DNA from 3 places in the Microbacterium sp. USHLN186 genome. Region 3 is predicted to be linked to each of the others. Evidence: predicted binding sites of a transcription regulator. Region 3 holds the regulator's gene; each other region holds the start of a gene.
What was found. Region 3 encodes HrcA, which represses chaperone genes, less so after heat shock. Its sites were predicted from a motif close to TTNGCACTCGNNNNNNNCGAGTGCNAA; they were not measured.
Positions count from the first base shown of each region.

Region 1: a site for HrcA is predicted at 853-879, ahead of groES (co-chaperone GroES). Genes of this name have one in related genera too.
Region 2: a site for HrcA is predicted at 1,060-1,086, ahead of groL (chaperonin GroEL). Genes of this name have one in related genera too.

Region 1 is NZ_JBBCYA010000003.1:131,013-133,275, forward strand. Features, by position in the region: gene WFG93_RS08100 (class I SAM-dependent methyltransferase) at 1-822, opposite strand, end outside; gene groES (co-chaperone GroES) at 964-1,260, shown strand; gene WFG93_RS08110 (hypothetical protein) at 1,469-2,263, shown strand, end outside.
Region 2 is NZ_JBBCYA010000005.1:195,972-198,234, forward strand. Features, by position in the region: gene WFG93_RS11610 (DUF2332 domain-containing protein) at 1-35, shown strand, start outside; gene WFG93_RS11615 (DUF3263 domain-containing protein) at 46-303, shown strand; gene WFG93_RS11620 (LytR C-terminal domain-containing protein) at 403-996, shown strand; gene groL (chaperonin GroEL) at 1,123-2,263, shown strand, end outside.
Region 3 is NZ_JBBCYA010000004.1:11,056-13,318, forward strand. Features, by position in the region: gene dnaJ (molecular chaperone DnaJ) at 1-766, opposite strand, end outside; gene hrcA (heat-inducible transcriptional repressor HrcA) at 810-1,853, opposite strand; gene hemW (radical SAM family heme chaperone HemW) at 1,966-2,263, opposite strand, start outside.

The DNA of each region.
Region 1 (2,263 bases), on a different contig from region 3:
GCGCACGGGCTCGTCGCCGGCATCCGTCACTCCGGTGAGCTCGTGTGTCTCCCCGCCGCGCATGACCAGTGCCGCGCGCCGGATGCCGGGGCGGGCGAGCCCCCCGCTCCACAGCACCAGCTCCACCACGCTGCCGTCGGCGCTGACCCACTGCGCCTCGACATCGTCGGGGATCAGCTCGCGGTCCAGGCCCGGACCCAGCTTGATGCCCGTCGGATGCCGGCGCGCCACTTCAAAGCACCAGTCCAGCGACGGAGACCAGTCGGCAGCGGCGGTGCGGGTGGTCTCGGCGTGCCCGGCGGTGCGGCGAGCCGGGTCGAGCCAGATCGCCGTCTGCTCGCTGCGGACCGTGCCGAGGTAGTCCTCGGCGGTGGCGTGCTGCACGGTTGCCGCGAACGGCGCGAGGTTGTACGCCGCGATTGCGGCGGTGACCTCGTCCGCGTCGACCGCGCTCACCTCGAGACCGGCGCCCGCGAAGGCGAGGCTGTCGCCGCCGATACCGCAGCCTAGGTCGGCCACCTCGCCGATGCCGGCGCGGCGCAGGCGCCCGGCGTGCAGGGCGGCCACCTTCAGACGCGTGGCCTGCTCGAGACCGGCGCGGGTGAACAGCATCCGGTCGGCGAGCTCGCCGAACTTCGCGCGCGCCTTCACCCGCAGGCGGGCCTGGCCGACGACCGCGGAGACGAGGTCGGGGGAGTGGCCGGCAGCGCGCAGCCGCGAGACCGCGCGGGCGACGTCGGCGGTCTGCTCGACGGATCCCACCTCGTCGAGCAGGGCGAGACCCTCGCGCGTGAGCAGGGCGGTCAGCTCGGACATCTCCACCCCTTCAGCCTACGGCGCAGCGCGTCAGAGCTGGCACTCGCATTGCATGAGTGCCAGCCCTCGTCCTACACTGGAGTTAGCACCCTCACCTCGAGAGTGCTAACAGTCTTCTGATCTCAGTCACGAAAGAAGAGGTACACCGTGTCGGTTTCCATCAAGCCGCTCGAGGACCGCATCGTCATCCAGCAGGTCGAGGCAGAGCAGACCACCGCAAGCGGTCTGGTCATCCCCGACACCGCCAAGGAGAAGCCCCAGGAGGGCGAGGTCGTGGCAGTCGGCCCCGGCCGCATCGACGACAACGGCAACCGGGTTCCGCTCGACGTCGCCGTGGGCGACCGCGTTCTGTACAGCAAGTACGGCGGAACCGAGGTGAAGTTCGGCGCTGACGAGTACCTCGTGCTCTCGGCGCGCGACGTGCTCGCCGTCGTCGTCCGCTGACGCGGTTCGACACAGCTCCCAGAGGGTCCGGATGCCACGGCATCCGGACCCTCTGTCGTGCCGCCCCTATCCGCCTCACCGGTCACCCCCGATTCCCCCCGCGACGAACCCGCAGACCCCGGGTCGGCTCCCGATGCCGCATCGAGTGCCGAGTCGCACACTCGGATCAAGCGCAACGCGGCGCTCTTCGAACAAGGGGACATCGATCATGGCTTTGGACGACAACGTCAACCTTCTCGGTACGCAGGTGAACACCGGGATGGACAACGTCGGGAACGACAACTCCGACAACTCCGTGAGGGACGACTCGGACAACTCGGTGCGGGACAACTCCGACAACTCGGACAACTCGGTCGACGACAGCTCGACGAACGACTCGAACAACGACAGCTCCGACAACTCGGACAACTCGGACAACTCCGACAACTCGGACAACTCGGACAACTCCGACAACTCGGACAACTCCGACAACTCAGTCGATGACAGCTCGACGAACGACTCGTACAACGACAACTCCGACAACTCCGACAACTCGGACAACTCCGACAACTCGACGAACGACTCGTACAACGACAACTCGGACAACTCCGACAACTCGGACAACTCCGACAACTCGGACAACTCCGACAACTCGGACAACTCGGACAACTCGGACAACTCGACGAACGACTCGTACAACGACAACTCCGACAACTCCGACCGCTCGTGGCGCGACAACTCCGACCACTCCGTGACCGATTCGTACAACACGCTGTACGACAACTCGGTGACCACCGGTGTGCGGCAGTACAACTCCGGCTTCGGGGACGTGAGCATCGGCGCCGGCGGCGGCAGCATGGGCGCGATGGCGGGTATGGGAGGCGGCGGCACGCTTCACATCGACGGTCGTACGACGCTCAACGACCAGTCCGTCAACCAGAGCATCTCCACGGCTTCCTCGGGCGGCGCGGCAGCGGCGGCGGCGGACGGCGGCGCTGAGTCGTTGGCTTCCGAGCAGATGCCG
Region 2 (2,263 bases), on a different contig from region 3:
AGTGGCGCACGGGGATCGGAGCGGATGCCCCCTAGCCTGGGAGTCATGCTCGGTGAACTCTCCGATCGCGATCGGGCGATCCTGACGCTGGAGGCGGCGTGGCCGCGGCACGGCGGCATGAAGGAGGAGACGATCCGCGCGCAGCTGGGGATGAGCCCCGCGCGCTACTACCAGCTGCTGGGGCGGCTGATCGACACCGAGCAGGCGCTGCAGTTCGACCCCCTGCTGGTGCGACGACTGCGGCGGCTGCGCGACGCCCGCGCCACGCAGCGCGCCGCCCGCATGCGCGGCTTCGTGGGCTGACGCGCCAGCCGTCGCGCTCCCGCTCCCGCGCCGCGCGGACGAGGCTGCGGACGAGGCTCTTCCGCAGGGTTCCCACCCAGCGCCCGCTAGCATCGAGGGGTGCTGAAGTCCTCCCGCGATCGATTCGACGACGTCCCCCGTACCGCCGGACGCGTCGGGGCGCACCGTGCCGAGCAGCCCGGGATGAACGGCCTGGTGGTGCTGCTGTGGTCGGCGGCGATCGCGCTGGTCCTCATCGTCTGCGGGATCTTCGTCACGCTCGTCATGATGGATCGCATCTCGCTGTTCGGCGGCGAGGAGCGGCCCGCGACGTCGCAGCAGACGCCGGGGGCGATCGCCCGTCTGGACACCTCGTACCGCGTGCTCATCATCAACGCGACCCCCGAGAAGGGACTGGTCGACGACGTGCGCGCCGAGCTGCTGACGGCGGGATGGTCGTCGGATCACGTGTTCGGCAGCGACGGTTCGTCGCAGGAGTTCTCGAAGACCACCGTCTTCTACGTCGACGAGGCCGATCGCGATGCGGCGCTCGGCCTGGCGGAGCTGCTCGGCGACGTCGATGCACAGCAGAGCGACTTCTACGCCGGGCTGAACGACAGCGACGAGCCGCAGCTCACCGTGGTGATCGGGCTGGATCGTGCGGCGAGCGGCGCTCCCTCGTCCGAGCAGCCGGATTCCACTCCGGCGCCCTGAGCGCGCTGAGAGCCGCGCCTTCCGGCGGCTTGCACTCTCAGGGGTCGAGTGCCAGACTGGGTGTTAGCACTCGCATACTCGGAGTGCTAATCCCCATCGCCTACGTCCGGGAGGGACGAAAGACTCATGGCAAAGATCATCGCTTTCGATGAGGAGGCCCGTCGTGGCCTCGAGCGCGGCCTGAACATCCTGGCCGACGCCGTCAAGGTGACCCTCGGCCCGCGTGGTCGCAACGTCGTGCTCGAGAAGAAGTGGGGCGCCCCCACCATCACGAACGACGGCGTGTCGATCGCCAAGGAGATCGAGCTCGACGACCCGTACGAGAAGATCGGCGCGGAGCTCGTCAAGGAGGTCGCCAAGAAGACCGACGACGTCGCCGGTGACGGAACCACGACCGCGACCGTCCTCGCTCAGGCACTGGTGCGCGAGGGCCTGCGCAACGTCGCCGCCGGCGCCGACCCCATCTCGCTCAAGCGCGGCATCGAGAAGGCCGTCGCGGCGATCACCGAGGACCTGCTCAAGAGCGCCAAGGAGATCGAGTCCAAGGAGCAGATCGCGGCCACCGCATCCATCTCCGCCGCCGACAACGAGATCGGCGAGCTGATCGCCGAGGCCATCGACAAGGTCGGCAAGGAGGGCGTGGTCACCGTCGAGGAGTCGCAGACCTTCGGCACCGAGCTCGAGCTCACCGAGGGCATGCGCTTCGACAAGGGCTACCTGAACCCGTACTTCGTCACGGACCCGGAGCGCCAGGAGGCGGTCTTCGAGGACCCGTACATCCTCATCGCCAACCAGAAGATCGGCAACATCAAGGACCTCCTGCCGGTCGTCGACAAGGTGATCCAGGACGGCAAGGAGCTCGTCATCATCGCCGAGGACGTCGAGGGCGAAGCTCTCGCGACCCTCGTGCTGAACAAGATCCGCGGCATCTTCAAGTCGGTCGCCGTCAAGGCTCCCGGCTTCGGCGACCGCCGCAAGGCCCAGCTGCAGGACATCGCGATCCTCACCGGCGGCCAGGTCATCACCGAGGAGGTCGGCCTCAAGCTCGAGAACACCACGCTCGACCTGCTCGGCCGTGCTCGCAAGGTCATCGTCACCAAGGACGAGACCACGATCGTCGAGGGTGCGGGTGAGCAGTCCTCGATCGAGGGTCGCGTGACCCAGATCCGTCGCGAGATCGAGAACACCGACAGCGACTACGACCGCGAGAAGCTGCAGGAGCGCCTCGCGAAGCTCGCCGGTGGCGTGGCGGTCATCAAGGCGGGCG
Region 3 (2,263 bases):
CGTCGCCGTCGCGGCTGAACACCGGGTGCGGGGCGACCGAGATCTCCACGTACAGGTCGCCGTGCGGCCCGCCCGCGCGGCCCACCTCGCCCGAGCCGGGCAGCTGCAGTCGCAGGCCGGTCTCGACGCCGGCCGGGATGTCCAGCGCCACCGTGCGGCGCGAGCGCACCCGCCCCTGACCCGCGCACGAACCGCACGGGTTGGGGATGACGGTGCCGTATCCCTCGCAGCTGCCGCACGGCTGCGTGGTGACGACGTTGCCCAGCAGGCTGCGCACTTGACGCTGGACGTGGCCGCTGCCGCCGCACACGTCGCAGGTGACCGGCGAGGTGCCGGGCTGGCAGCAGCTGCCCTGGCACGTCTCGCAGAGCACCGCCGTGTCGACCTCGATGTCGCGGTGCACGCCGAAGACGACGTCGCCGAGCTCGAGGGTGACCCGCACGAGCGCGTCCTGGCCCCGCTCGCGACGCGAGCGCGGACGCGCGGAGCGGGCGCCGCCGGCTCCGAAGAACGTCTCGAAGATGTCGCCGAACCCGCCGAACCCGCCGAAGCCGCCGGCCTGGTCCCCGCCCATGTCGTACCGGCGCCGGGAGTCCTCGTCGCTGAGCACGTCGTACGCGTGCGTCACGAGCTTGAACCTCTCCGCGGCATCCTCACCCGGGTTGACGTCCGGGTGCAGCTGACGCGCCAGCTTGCGGTAGGCCTTCTTGATCTCGTCCTGGGAGGCGTCTCTCGACACCCCGAGGACTTCGTAGTGATCCGCCACGGTCACCTTTCTTCGTGTGCGTGAATATGTGCCGGCCACCGCATCAGCGGGCGGCCTCGTCCTCTTCGAGCATCCGCGACAGGTAGCGGGCCACGGCCCGTGCTGCGGCGAGGTTGCTCGGATAGTCCATGCGCGTCGGGCCCATCACGCCGACGCGTGCGGAACCGCCCGCGGACCCGTAGGTGCTCGCGACGATCGAGGCCTCCCCGAGACCGAACGGCGCGTTCTCGGTGCCGATGCTGGTGGCCAGGCCCTGCTCGTCGGTGACCATCTCGCTCATCAGCCGCAGCAGGGTCACCTGCTCCTCGATCGCCTCGAGCAGCGGATGGATGCTGCCGCGGAAGTCGTGCTCGCGGCGCGCGAGGGTCGCCGCTCCCGCCATGACCAGCCGCTCCTGGCGGAACTCGGCGAGCTCCTCGCCGATCACCGCGGCCAGCGCGGAGATCGCCGGATGCAGATGCGCGACGGGTCCGGACGGCTCGGGTTCGGCGATGGCGGAGATCCGCTCGGCGGCCTCGCTGACCGCGCGCCCGGTGATGAGGGCGGCCAGCTGCGCGCGCAGCACGGCGACATCGGCGTCGTCGACCTCCATCGGCAGCGGCGAGATGCGCTGCGACACGCCACCGGCGTCGGTGACCAGCACGACGAGGATTCGCGTGGGCGCGAGCGCGACGAGCTCGACGTGCGTCACCGCGGCCCGGGCGAACGAGGGGTACTGCGCGAGCGCGACCTGCCCGGTCAGCTGGGTCAGCACGCGCACCGTGCGCGCCATGAGGTCGTCGAGGTCGCTGGGCGCGGCGAGGAACGACTCGATCGCCGTGCGTTGCGGTGCCGAGAGCGGACGCAGCTGCGCGAGGTGGTTGACGAAGACGCGGTAGCCCTTGTCGGTCGGCACGCGCCCCGAGGAGGTGTGCGGGGCTACGATGAGCTCCTCGTCCTCGAGCTGGGCCATGTCGTTTCGGATGGTCGCCGCGGACACCCCGAAGGCGTGCCGCTCGACGATGGACCTGCTGCCGACCGGCTCGTGCGTGGCGACGTAGTCCTGCACGATCGCACGGAGGACCTCCAGCCCTCGCTCTGTGACCATGATCCCTCCCGCTGACACTCGAACCGACTCCGCCCGGCACCTGGATTGGCACTCCGGCCCCCAGAGTGCCAATCCTACCCCGGGTCACCTGCGCGCTGACCGCCGACGGGGTTCAATCCGTGAGCGCGCGCACCACGGCATCCGCCAGCAGACGTCCGCGCAGGGTGAGGCGCACCCGGCGCTCGCGCAGCGCCGCCTGCGGGTCGATCAGTCCGTCGCCGATCAGCTCCGCGACGCGGGCACGACGCTGCGCGGCGATGTCCGCGATGGCGAGCCCCTCCGCGAGCCGGCTCTGCAGCAGCACCCGCTCGAGTGTTCGGGCCTCGGGATCCGGGCGTTCGCGTCCCGCAGCGGGCGAGTCCCCGCTCGCGAGACGCTGCGCGTACGCCGCGGGGTGCTTGACGTTCCAC